Regions from separate parts of the Clostridioides sp. LIBA-6822 genome, predicted to be linked through region 2. Evidence: riboswitches for the same ligand, from Rfam matches in the RefSeq annotation. Region 2 holds a riboswitch; each other region holds the start of a gene.
What was found. Region 2 has a riboswitch for cyclic di-GMP ahead of ACTG48_RS07535 (cold-shock protein). Riboswitches for the same ligand answer to the same signal wherever they lie in the genome.
Positions count from the first base shown of each region.

Region 1: another riboswitch for cyclic di-GMP. It lies ahead of ACTG48_RS19700 (type II secretion system protein); the one in region 2 lies ahead of ACTG48_RS07535 (cold-shock protein).
Region 3: another riboswitch for cyclic di-GMP. It lies ahead of ACTG48_RS15930 (M60 family metallopeptidase); the one in region 2 lies ahead of ACTG48_RS07535 (cold-shock protein).

Region 1 covers NZ_CP196995.1:4,148,012-4,152,313, forward strand. Annotated here, with positions in the region: gene ACTG48_RS19690 (type II secretion system F family protein) at 1-334, opposite strand, end outside; gene ACTG48_RS19695 (GspE/PulE family protein) at 346-2,022, opposite strand; gene ACTG48_RS19700 (type II secretion system protein) at 2,169-2,678, opposite strand; cyclic di-GMP riboswitch class II at 2,839-2,924, opposite strand; gene ACTG48_RS19705 (ribose-phosphate diphosphokinase) at 3,766-4,302, opposite strand, start outside.
Region 2 covers NZ_CP196995.1:1,564,051-1,568,352, forward strand. Annotated here, with positions in the region: gene ACTG48_RS07515 (hypothetical protein) at 1-192, opposite strand, end outside; gene ACTG48_RS07520 (hypothetical protein) at 480-959, shown strand; gene ACTG48_RS07525 (hypothetical protein) at 1,074-1,388, shown strand; gene ACTG48_RS07530 (hypothetical protein) at 1,552-1,869, opposite strand; gene ACTG48_RS07535 (cold-shock protein) at 2,415-2,615, opposite strand; cyclic di-GMP riboswitch class I at 3,073-3,169, opposite strand; gene ACTG48_RS07540 (BlaI/MecI/CopY family transcriptional regulator) at 3,377-3,754, shown strand; partial or broken gene ACTG48_RS07545 (BlaI/MecI/CopY family transcriptional regulator) at 3,861-4,243, shown strand.
Region 3 covers NZ_CP196995.1:3,332,616-3,336,917, reverse strand. Annotated here, with positions in the region: gene ACTG48_RS15935 (cell wall-binding protein Cwp9) at 1-1,130, shown strand, start outside; cyclic di-GMP riboswitch class I at 1,351-1,436, shown strand; gene ACTG48_RS15930 (M60 family metallopeptidase) at 1,558-4,302, shown strand, end outside.

The sequences.
Region 1 (4,302 bases), 1.8 Mb from region 2:
TTTTTATTTCTGCTACTATACGATTAATCTCTTCTCTCAAGGTAACATTAGTTGACCTTCTAGCTAATGTTTCTAGACCTGAGATACTATTTATACCAGAAGATACTATAATAGCAAACTGTCTACAGAAGTGGCTTATCTGGTCAGCTCCTAAGTCTTTTTTTCTCTTTCTATTAAAGACGCTTATGTTTTTACTTTTGCTCTCTTTAATTTCGAGAACTCTAAGATTTCTTTTTCTAAGTAGACTTCTAGCTTCATTAAAATCATTGGCTTCAATTACATCAGTTTGTTTTTTTCCATCCTCTTTTATTACTGTATACTTAAAACTTTTCATAATATCATCCTTTAATCAGTCATCAAAATTATTCTAATCATTTCTTCTACTGTTGTCTTTCCATTTAAAACCTTTTTAACTATATCCTCTTTTAGACTAATCATACCTTGTTTTCTAGCTACCTTTAAAATTTCTCTTTGATTGGCAGATGAATCTATTAACTCTTTTATTTCTGGTGTAATTTCAAGCATTTCAAATATACCTAGACGCCCCTTATATCCTGTATTATTGCATCTTTCACAGCCTTCTCCTTTATAAATAGTTACTGATTCATTTACATCAATACCAAGAGCCTTTTTTTCTCCAATGTCTGCTTCATATGAAACCCTACAATGCTCACATATTTTTCTTGTAAGTCTTTGAGATATTACCCCTAAAACGGATGATGTTATCAAGAAACTTTCTACATCCATATCTAAAAGACGTGAAATTGCTCCAACTGCTGTATTTGCATGTAGTGTACTTAAAACTAAATGTCCTGTAAGAGAAGCTCTAATTGCTATTTCTGCAGTTTCAGTATCTCTTATCTCCCCAACCATTATTATATCTGGGTCTTGACGCATAAAAGCTCTAAGTCCACTGGCAAAGGTAAGACCTGCTTTTTCATTTATTTGAGATTGATTTACACCAGGTAATTCATACTCTATAGGGTCTTCTATTGTTAGGAGGTTCCTATTTTCTGTATTTAATTGATTTAACATTGAATATAGTGTAGTTGTCTTTCCACTTCCAGTAGGTCCAACCACCAATATAAGTCCATAAGGAGTGTTTATCAACTCGTCATATATCTTAGAGCCATGTTCATCTATTCCTAGTACTTCTTTACTAACCATAAAATTACTTTTATCAAGAACCCTCATGGCTATCTTTTCATCCCTATTAGTTGGCATTGTAGAAACCCTAAAATCTATAGGTTTGTTATCCACTTTTAAATAGATTCTGCCATCTTGTGGGATTCTCTTTTCAGATATATTTATATCTGACATTATTTTGATACGACTTACTACTGCTTTGTATGGCGCTGAGTTCATTCTCATATATTCCCTTAGCATTCCATCTATCCTAAATCTAACACGCATGTAATTTTCACTTTGTTCTATATGTATATCACTTGCTTCCATTCTAACAGCATTTTCTAGTATGTTGTTTACTAATCTTACTATTGGAGCTGCATTTACATCTTCTTCAAGTATTACTGTTTCTCTTACTCCACCAGTTCTGTTTTTGTTGTACTCAGTCATAGCTTTATTTATTTCTGAATGTGCATAAGCATGACCTATTGCTTTGTTTATATCTTCTGCACTCGATATAAATATCTCTACATCTTTACCTGACATACGTCTTACATCTTGAACTGCTTCTCTATCTTGTGGGTCTGACATGGCTAGACATATCTTGTCTCCATCGATTTTGAATGGAAATACAGCATATCTTTTACATATATTTTCTGGAACCATCTTTGTAGCTAATGTGTCTATTTCTGTTCCTTCTAAAAATACACTTTCTATATCCAAAAGTTCTTTTAATACACTTATTAATAAGTTACTATCTATAAGACCTTCTTGTACTAGAAATTCTCCTAGTCTTTTTCCACTGTTTTTTTGTTCTGATAATGCCCATTTAAGCTGGTCTTCTGTTATGTATCCTTTTTCAACCAGTTTGTCTCCTATTCTAACTTTTTTAGCCACAGATTTCACTCCTTTACTATCTCAATTATATCATCATTTGTGATTGGATATTAAAGAAAATAGTATAAAAGACAGGAAGATTTTCTTCCTGTCTTTTTTATCATATTTTTCATTGAATTTATAATATTTCTTGTAAAAATATTACTTTAATTATTTGTTGAATCCATTTCAGCATTATCTATAAGTACTATATATAGAGTCCCATCTTTTAATGTTGAATTTTTTTGTAACTCAGTTTTTAGTGTATTCTCTGTGTATATCTTCTTTGGTCCTATATCACTTAATAATTTCTCTATTTGTGCTTTTGTTAATGTAACTCCATCAGCAGCAGTACCATCACCTATCTTTAATGCTAATTTATTATTAACTAAAAGTAATTTATATCCTCCTCCTATGTCTGCTTTGTCTGGAAGAGTATCCATGTAAGTCTCTAATGCATCTAATTCACCACTAGGTGGCATTGTGTTCTTATCTGAATAATAAGATAATGCTGCACTTTTAACTGAACTATAATCAGACTCAACACTTGCTACCTTAGCCTTATTTATATTACTAAATAAAGCTGGAACTGCTACTACTGCTAATATACCTATAATTGCAATTACTACCAATAATTCCACTAAAGTGAAACCTTTTTTATTCTTTCTTAACTTCATTTTTATTCCCCCTCAAATTTTTTAATTAATACTTCCTTATAATATATCTGGTTAAAAATCTAAGTAAAATTATTTACACGTACTAACCAGATTTATTTCTAGCATATAACCATTTTAAAACAAAAAATGCTATGAAAATAAAAGTATCCATAAATAAATACAATTCCATAGCCGGTTGCACCACTAACTCCATATGTTCTAAGGCGCCCAAATCACAGAACATATATCAACGTTTCTATTTTTATTAAATTCAGGGTAATGCATAATTATATATACATATCCACTTATATTATATAATAGTTACCAAATTTTATCAACTAAGTTTATATTATTTATATATACCAATTTTTTACATATTAAAACACAGTTCATACAAATAATTATACTATACAAAAAAAGAAACATCTCCCTACAATTATCATATATCGTAAGGAGATATTTATAAATTATCATTTAGTTTTATCATTGTCATTTCCATCCTTTGCTAATATTTATTTGAAAGCTAGAAGCTATTACAATATAGTATTTTATTAAAATCATCTATTATAAACATTCTATCTCTTTTAATTATGATTCAGCCACAATCACTATATAAATGAAACTCTTCATTTACAGATATGCTCATTGTGCAAAATTACTTTCTTTACAGTAACTTTATATAATCCAGAACCCTCTCACAAACATCAAAGATATAGAATAGATACTATTTTCAATTCTTATAAATAAACTTTCAATAGACTTTTATATTCCTTCTAGATTGTGACTGAATCATTTAAGTATTAGGGGTTCATCTTCTGACCTTCCCATTGGAAACACCTCTTTCTTTGTTTATATTTACATAATACTACATAATCTGAAATTTTTCAATACTTTTTCCAAATATTTTTTATATTCATAATATTCATATTTTTATGTGCTTTTCCAGATTTCTTTTACGTATCTATACATAAATTTTAAACCATAATATTTTTCTAAAATCACATACACTCTTATAATAAATAAAAAACAGCTATATAAATTAAAATATCAAAAAAGAGCTGTTCAAAAGTTTTACATCCTTTTAAACAACTCTTATAAATCTAATAAATTAGAATAATTTACTTACTGATTCGTTAGAGAATATCATTCTTATAGCATCTCCAAATAAAGGAGCTACAGTTTTTATCTTTATCTTATCTATTCTTTTTTCTTCAGGAAGTTGTATAGTATCAAGAACTATTAACTCACTTATCTCTGAATTAGAAATTCTCTCAATAGCTGGTCCTGATAATACACCATGAGTACAACAAGCATAAACATCTTTTGCACCAAACTCTTTAAGTGCATTTGCCGCATTAACTATTGTTCCAGCTGTATCTATCATATCATCTAATAGTATAACATTTTTACCTTTAACATCACCTATTAAGTTCATAACTTCACATACGTTAGCTTTTGGTCTTCTCTTATCTATTATAGCTATTGGCACTTCTCCATTTAAAGAATTAGCAAATTTTCTTGATCTAGTAACACTTCCTAAGTCAGGAGATACTACTACTAAATCTTCTATTTTCTTTTCATTGAAATAATCTGCTAATATTGTTCCACCTAATAAGTGGTCTAGTGGTATATCAAAGTATCCTTG
Region 2 (4,302 bases):
ATTATTTTTTTCTAATTGTCCTCGAATTCTAGTCTGCTCGATTTCTATCTTTCGAATGCTATCTACAGTTTCAATTTCATTATAATGATTATATATTTTTATATAATATTCATGGTATTTTTTTATATTTTTCTTATTTCCTTTAAAACGTTTTTTTAATTTTCTATTTTGATTCCAACTTATCAAGTTCATAAAATCCTCCATAAATTCATATACAATATACTTTAATTTATAGCATATTTAAGAACTTATATCAGCAATTTGTCGAACGATTTTTAGATGAAAATAGAGCAAGACTACATGAGAAAAATTCACATATATTTATTCTGATGATGTGTGGTCAACGATGGATAGAGCTAGAGCGTTTGTAAAAGCTAGACATAGATTTAATACTTATATTATAGTAAAAATCTTAATAAATAAGTTATAATATAGATATAAGTTGTATGTAGAAAGATTCTAACAAAGGAGATGATACTATGAAATATAAAATACGATATATTTTAGTAGGAATATGCTTAATGTTGTGTATATATCTTACAACATTTATAAAGCCTACAATAAATTTTTCAGCTAAAATAAATGGTATCACTACTGAGGATTATAAGAGAATAAAAAAAGAAGAACAGGGTTTACCAATAAATGTAGATATTAAGCGTTTAAAACATGTTGATATTCAAGTTAAAGTTAAATCACCAAACATATTAATAAAAGATATAAAATTTAATTCAGATGGTTTTTACGATTTTCTGAGGGATAATGAAAAAGTTAGGATGTTGGGAGATAGTATTGTAACATATAATAAAAAACATACTGAAACCCTTGAAGTATACTTAGAAAGCGCTAATGATAAAGAATTAAAAGATATAATTGGAAATTTCAAATATGTAATATCATGGAAAAATATATGGAATTATCAAAGCGAAGAAATATTCTATCTAAAAGACTATTTGAAATAGACTAGAAGGTAGCAATTAACTCTAGTTACTACCATACTTGTGTCTAAAAAATATTGGTATATGTTAACTTATATAATAAGTTGGAGATATATTATTAATGTGAGGAGATTAATTATGAAGAGGATAAAGTTAGTATTAACAACAGCATTATCTATTATTGCAATGTTTCTAATATTACATTCAACGCCTGCACTAGCACTAAAGACTCATGTATTTTTTAATGGATATTTCAAAGAAGCTATTACTACAGGAATAGTTGATGATGAGTTTCATAACAAAATAGACAAAGAAAAGTTGTCAAAAGAAAATGCAAAATGTTATACATTAACTAAACCTCCAATTGAGAAAGCTACAGAATCATACTTGAGAAATTATAAGGTCACTAAGAAAAGTCCTTTATATTTTGCTGAATATTATGGAGATTGTTAAACGTTATAATAATTTTTTATAGTATTTTCTCATAACTATTTAATTATATTGGTTGACAAAAACAGTATGAAATCATACAACATTAGATAAATCAAAAGAAGATGATAGGGTAATCCTATTACCTTCTTTTGATTATCAATTCTATTAGTATTTTATAAATAGTTTATACAGTTATATACCTCTTTCTAATTAAATAATATAAGGTTGTTGTTATAATAGCTGCTAATATCATTGCTATTATTGTAATGTCTAATCTTCTTGTAAATAAGCCTATTGCTATGTATTCAAGGCTCATTGCATAGCGATAAAGAACTTCCAGTTTAATGGTTCTTTTTCTATCTATATCTCCATATATTGATTCTAATTTATTAAAATATTTTTCACTATAAAAACCAATCTTAACTTTAATTAAAGATATTATTGTAGTTGCTATTATAATTCCTATTCCAAGAAACATAAGATAGATATTCTGAGTTTTCATAGTAGAGACCTCCTTTATAATATGATTTTATATATAATCGCCAACTTATAATTAGATTAATTTTCTTAATCAAAGTATATCAGTAACACAAGTATAAAGAGTATCTAAAATATTACAAATATTAACAGGTTATCTAAAAGTATAGTAAAAGTTGTAATAATAAAGCGAACGAAAATTATCATACTAAAACATAAGACGTGTTATAATTGTATTAGATATATACATTAACATACACTAAGCACTCTTTTTATTATGAGTGCTTATTTTTTTGAAATACATTAATGTATAAAAACTATCAGGGACATGACTTATCATATCTTAAAAACGATTTAAAGGGGTCTTTTTCATAGACCAAAATATATGATATAATAAAAAAATAGAAGTGTATTGGTAGTACACTTCTATTTCTGTAACTAAGCATTCTCATGTCGAGGAGTGTTTTTTTCATTTATCCAAACAACATTATTTACTTCATCAATAATTATCTCATATATACTAGCAATAAAAAAAGACTCTAAAAGAGTCTTTCCCGAAAAATCTATATATTATAATATAGTTATATTTTCTGCCTGATGACCTCTAGCACCTTTAACTATATCAAAGCTTACTTTTTGACCTTCTTCTAGTGATTTAAATCCTGAAGTTTGTATAGCTGAGAAATGAGCAAATACATCCTCTCCACCTTCTACTGTTATAAAACCAAATCCTTTTTCATTGTTAAACCATTTTACTATTCCATTATTCATTAAAAATACTCCTATTAACCTGTATCAAGATATACTTGATTTAATTGTGTATTACCACAAATACTATTGTATCATAGATTAATAGAAATGTCTACTTAATTATATTTTTTAGTTAACATTTTTGGTTATTCTTAATATTAAAAATATATTTGAGCGTTTTATATTGCTATAGATTAATAGAAATGTAGATAAAACTAAAAAGGGTTCTCTAGAAAACAAAATCTATTTAATTATACTTACTCACCAATATCATAACTTGATGAAAACAATACTCTACTACATTTTATCCGTACTCTAGTATAAAATCATTTAACTGTGTATTTAAAAAATTACAATAATCATATGAACTATCAATATAAGCAGTCAACATATGTGTACACTTATACATTTTATGTCTAAACATATGAATTATTATCCCCCTAAAAAACTTTCATAAAAACAAAAAGAACAATATTTTTTTGGCAACTGGCTGACATAATTTATAAGAATTTTATAAATTTTAGTTCCTATAGGCTTTATGCCACTAAATTCCTCTAGTTTTGCCAATTTAGTTTTATTCTACAATTTAATAATACAATGCAATTAGTTATTATTCAACATATGTGTTTGAAAATTGAATAAGTTTATAGATATGAATAATATTTTTTATATATAAAAACAAACTAAATAAGTAGAATATATGGCAAATTTTACCTGTAGTTTTTGTGTTAAAAAGCTCCTATCATTAGTTTAAGTTAGACTGAATGAGGGAGCGACACAAGATGGAAGAAGAAATGTTAATAGAAAAATTATTAAGAGCAGAACTAATATTAATGGAGTATTTATGGAAAAAAGATTCTATAATATCTAAAAAAGAAATTGTAAAATATATAAAACAGAGGTATGGATGGCATAAAAGTACAATAAAAACACTATTAAAAAGATTGGTTGATAAAGGTTATTTGGCTAGAGATATTATAAAATTTCAATCTCATTATAAAATAACAATAGATAACGAAGAATATTACGCTTTTAAGAAAAAGGTACTAAAATCTAGTAAAAGTAGAAAAATAATGCGTTTTCTTACTACCACACATAAATCTATAAGCAAAGATAAGTTAGATTCACTAGAAGAGTATTACAGTAACTTAAAAGAATGATATGGTGAAAATTGGGTGGTATTATTTACCTTAATTATCTTGTTTGGAAAACTTTATTAAGATAGAATTTTATTTATATATGAATCGACAAGAGGGTATATATAACGTGAAAATTAGTAAATTACCAGAAGCGGAATTAAAAGTTATGAGATATATTTGGGAATCATATAGAATATTGACATCAAGAGAAATTGTTGAAGCCATGGAACAAAAATATAAATGGAAAGACACGACTACATTTACAGTATTAAAAAGATTGCAAAGAAGAGAGTTTTTAGAAACAGGGAAAATAGATAAACGTACTCACTATAATGTACTAGTAAAAGAAAAACAATATCAGAGATTTGAAACAAGAGAATTCATAAAAAATATACATAAAAATTCAATTAGAAGTTTGATTTCAGCATTACATAAAAATGATGAGAAAGTAGATGAAAAAAATTAAATGAGTTAGAAGAATATTTTAAGAGTTTGGAAAAAGATGATTAATAAAAAATATAGTATTATTTAATAAAAAAATGGAGTAGCAATTTTTTGCCACCTATTTG
Region 3 (4,302 bases), 1.8 Mb from region 2:
CTATGGAAAGATTAAACAAAGCAAATACTATATATATAATAGGTTCAGAATCGACAATAAGTAAAAATGTTGAAAATCAGTTACTATCTAAAAAGAAGGTTGTACAAAGAATATTTGGTGAGAATAGATTTGATACAAGCATAAAAATAGCTGAAAAAATCAAAGAAATCAAACCAATAGATAAAGTAATTATAGCTAATGGAATTACAGGAGAAGCAGATGCAATAAGTGCATCACCAGTAGCAGCAAGAGATGGAGTACCTATAATACTTACAGATGGAAACAGTGTAGGATTTGATACAACAGGTCTAAAAAGTTATGCACTTGGTTCTAGTGAGATAATAAGTGATGAACTGGTTAAGAGTACAAATTCTGTTAGATTGGGTGGGACAGATAGATTTGATACCAATAAGAGAGTTATACAAGAATTCTATAAAAACAGTAAAGAATTTTATTTAAGTAAAGGTATGCAACTAACTGATGCATTGGCAGCTTCTACAATAGCAAAAAATGCTCCTGTAGTTTTAGTTGAAAATGGTAGCAACAAGAGTATTTTAAGTGGTGCAGATAAATTGACTGTACTAGGAGGAATAAATCAAAATGTCATCAAGCAATGTATAAATCAAACTTCACCAAACCAACAAGGATTGTACTATAATCCAAATGATAAAGTATTTAAGGATAGGATAAAGGGAAAAATATATGCTCTTACAAAACAATACAGAAAAGAGAATGGAGTAAGAGAGTTATCTGTAGCAAGTAGATTAGAAGGTCTAGCAAATGACTGGTCTAATTTAATGGCAAATAAAAAGACTTTATCTCACACTATAAATGGTAAAAATTCGTATTCTACTTTTTTGAAGTATCTAGATTGGAGTGAGATTAAGCCTGGATACATTTCTGTTCAAGGGGAAAACATAATTAAGTATAAAATCCCAGATAAGCCTGTATATACGAATAGAGATGCAGATGATATAGGAAACTTTATTTTTAATGAGTGGAAGACAAATCCTGAGGAAGGTACAAATATGTTACATAAGGGATATGAAATAATGGGATTTGGATTAACTATGACAGGTGATAAGACTATATATGCAACACATGAGTTTTATGGAAGATATAAAGAATAGGTGTTTATAGAGATTTAAATACTTTGATAATAATATATAGATAAGCGCTGGAAATATGTAATAAGATAATAATTAGAAAATAACATATAAGTAATGTATTTATAATGATAAAGAATATTTATATTAACATAATAATATAAATATTCTTTTTTTGTATTTTAACATAAAAAAATTGTATTAAAAAGTTTAAATATAGTATAAAATGGGTATAAAAGCATTGAAAATTAAATGGCAAAATTAGGGAAATCTAATGACGCAAAACTATAGGGATTAAAGCTTATAAAGCCATATCAGCCAGTTGCTAAAAAGAGCAAGTTCTTTTTATTTATAATAAAGATTCTCTTTGAGTGTCTTTTTTTATTGTCTGAAACTATAGCATTTAAATTCATGGAAAATTAAAGATTTATTGAGGGAGGATTGTTATTTCATGAAAAAGGCAATATCTTGTGTACTAGCAGTGTCCATGTGTAGTGCACCATTGAATGTTTTTGCAGAGCCTATATTAGAGGGGAAACTAAGGGCAGTTGAAAAATCAGTTACAGAAAAGCTAAAGGGGAATCTAGAAGTGGATTTAAATTTTTCACTTCCAATCAAAAATAATGAATCAGAAAGTATAACTGATATACAGCTACAATTAAAAGATGGTAGTAATAATAGTGGGATAATAAAACTTGGAGGTAAAAATTCAGGAAGTATAAATATAGGAACAGATACTATAGAATATACTATCAAAAAATTATCTGCAAATAGAAGTGAAATAAAAGAAAAAGATGAAAATATATCATATTACAATATTATGTTCAGCAATTTACCTGTTGGAAAATACAAGGTAGAAGTCTCTGGAAGTGGATTTAAGAATAAAGAAGTTAAAGATATTGATATATCAAGTTATTCTCAAAGGGTTTTATTAAGTAATAGAGCAAGTGTAGATAATAAAAATAAACCTTTGAACTATGAACTATTTTTAATGGGTGATGTAAATGGAGACGGAAAAGTAGATAAAAATGATTATAATGAAGTTTTAGAAAACATAGATTCAAATAAAAAAGAATATGATTTAAATAGAGATGGGAAGGTAGATATTGCTGACTTAGACTATGTACATAAAAATCTAGGGCAAAATGAAAATGCAAATAGTCTAGAAAGTATAGTACCGACCAATCCTATAGTAGATACAAGTAAAGTAACATTAGAAGAAAATAGTGATACAAATATTCAGGGTACTGTAGAAGATTTGTTTAGTGGAGAAAACAATGGAGTTACAATATCTCCAGCAAATAAAGATGATAAAATATCAGAAGAAAAACCGGCAGTGATGGATATAGCTTTATCAGAAGCTCTTGATATGGAAGTCATAAATATTAAAGCTCCTGAAGGGAGTGCTCCAGCAAAAGGAATAGTTGAGATTACAGATAAAGATGGTAATGTTCAAGAGATTCCTTATGAAAATAAAGAGTATGTAAAAACTTTAAAAGAGGAACAGCAAGAAGAAGTAAATAATAAAGAAGAAAATACAGAGCAATCTGATAATAACTCAGATAATACTCAAGAAGAAAAAAATGATAAAGAAGAATCAAATTCTAATACAAATGAACAAGAAAACAATGATAAAGAAAGTTCATCAACTGATAAATCTGATTTAGACAAAGATACACCAAAAGAAGATAATAATATTAGTAAAGATGATAACTCTACGACATCTACATATAGTAGGTCAGCTTTAGAAACATATGCAGATGTTCAAAATAGCGATATAGTGATAAATCTTGGCAAACAAGTAGCAGTGAAAAAGATAACTATAAAAATAACAGCTACAACTGCTAATGATAGAAATCTTGCAGAAATATCTAAAGTTGAGTTTTTAAATAATGTTTATAAAGAAATACCAAAGCCAGAAATGAATATACCAAAAATTAATAAAATAGCAACTAGTACTGCTGTTGGAAATGAAAAGGTATCTTTTTATTGGAACAATGAAGTAAATGTATCTGCATATGAACTTATATTAGATACGATTGATAGTAAAGGTAAAGTATTATCAACTAAAAAATTACAAACTAGCAAAAATACTATAGAAGTTAGAGATATAGAAGCATATGGATTATATAGAGTTAGCATACAATCTTTAAATGGAGATTGGTCTAGTGGATACAAAGATGCAACATCAGAGAATTTAGATGGAGTACCAGAAAATGTAGACTCAAACTATAAGCCAATACAATTTAGTCCAGATAGTATATTAGAATTTCAAGTTGTTCCAGATACAAAACCAGAGCCACCAGAAGGCATAAGCATTAAAGGAAGATTTAAAGCTCTTGATGTAAGTTGGAAAAATCATAAACAAGCTAAAGATTTTGATTTATATTACAGAGAAAAAGGTTCTAATGGCTCTTGGATAAAATACAATGATAAGCTTATTCGTGGAACAAGTTCAAAAATAGAAGGGCTTAAGGATAATACAACATATGAAGTTAGAATGACAGCTACTAACCACTTGGGAACTAGTGGAATGTCTAAGATATATCTAGGCACAACTGAAAGTGTAGATGCACCAACAACGCCTAACTACAGATTGATTAATACTCCTAAATCTGATGCTGGATTTGGAATACCAACTAATCATATAGTTGATGTCACTTATCCAGCTAAATATGATGCAAGTGAATATAGTGATAAAAATCCATTTGATAAATTTAATATAGTAGATGGAGACTTTACAACACATTGGACTTTCTCAGAATACAATGCTGCTGAGGGAACAAATAGAGGGCCAGTCATAACCTTTGATAAAGCATATACTATGGATACTTTTATGGCTACACCTAGATTTGATGTTTCTGATAAGACAATAAACGACTTTGAGATACGCTATTGGGATGAAAATGGTCAATTACATAATTTAGGCGATGTACCTTTTGAAACAAAGACAGACCCTGTAAATAATAATAAATACGTAATGGTTAGATTAAAAGAACCAATAAACGCGACTAAGATACAAGTTAGTGTCTGCTCATCTTATTCATATAAATCTAATATATCAGAGCTTAAATTCTATGAGTATGACAGTATAGAAAAAGAGGTAAGAGACTTATTTACAGACGATTTACAAGTTGAATTAAAAGAAGGTATAACTCAAGAAAAAATAACAGAACTAAAAGATAGACTTAATACT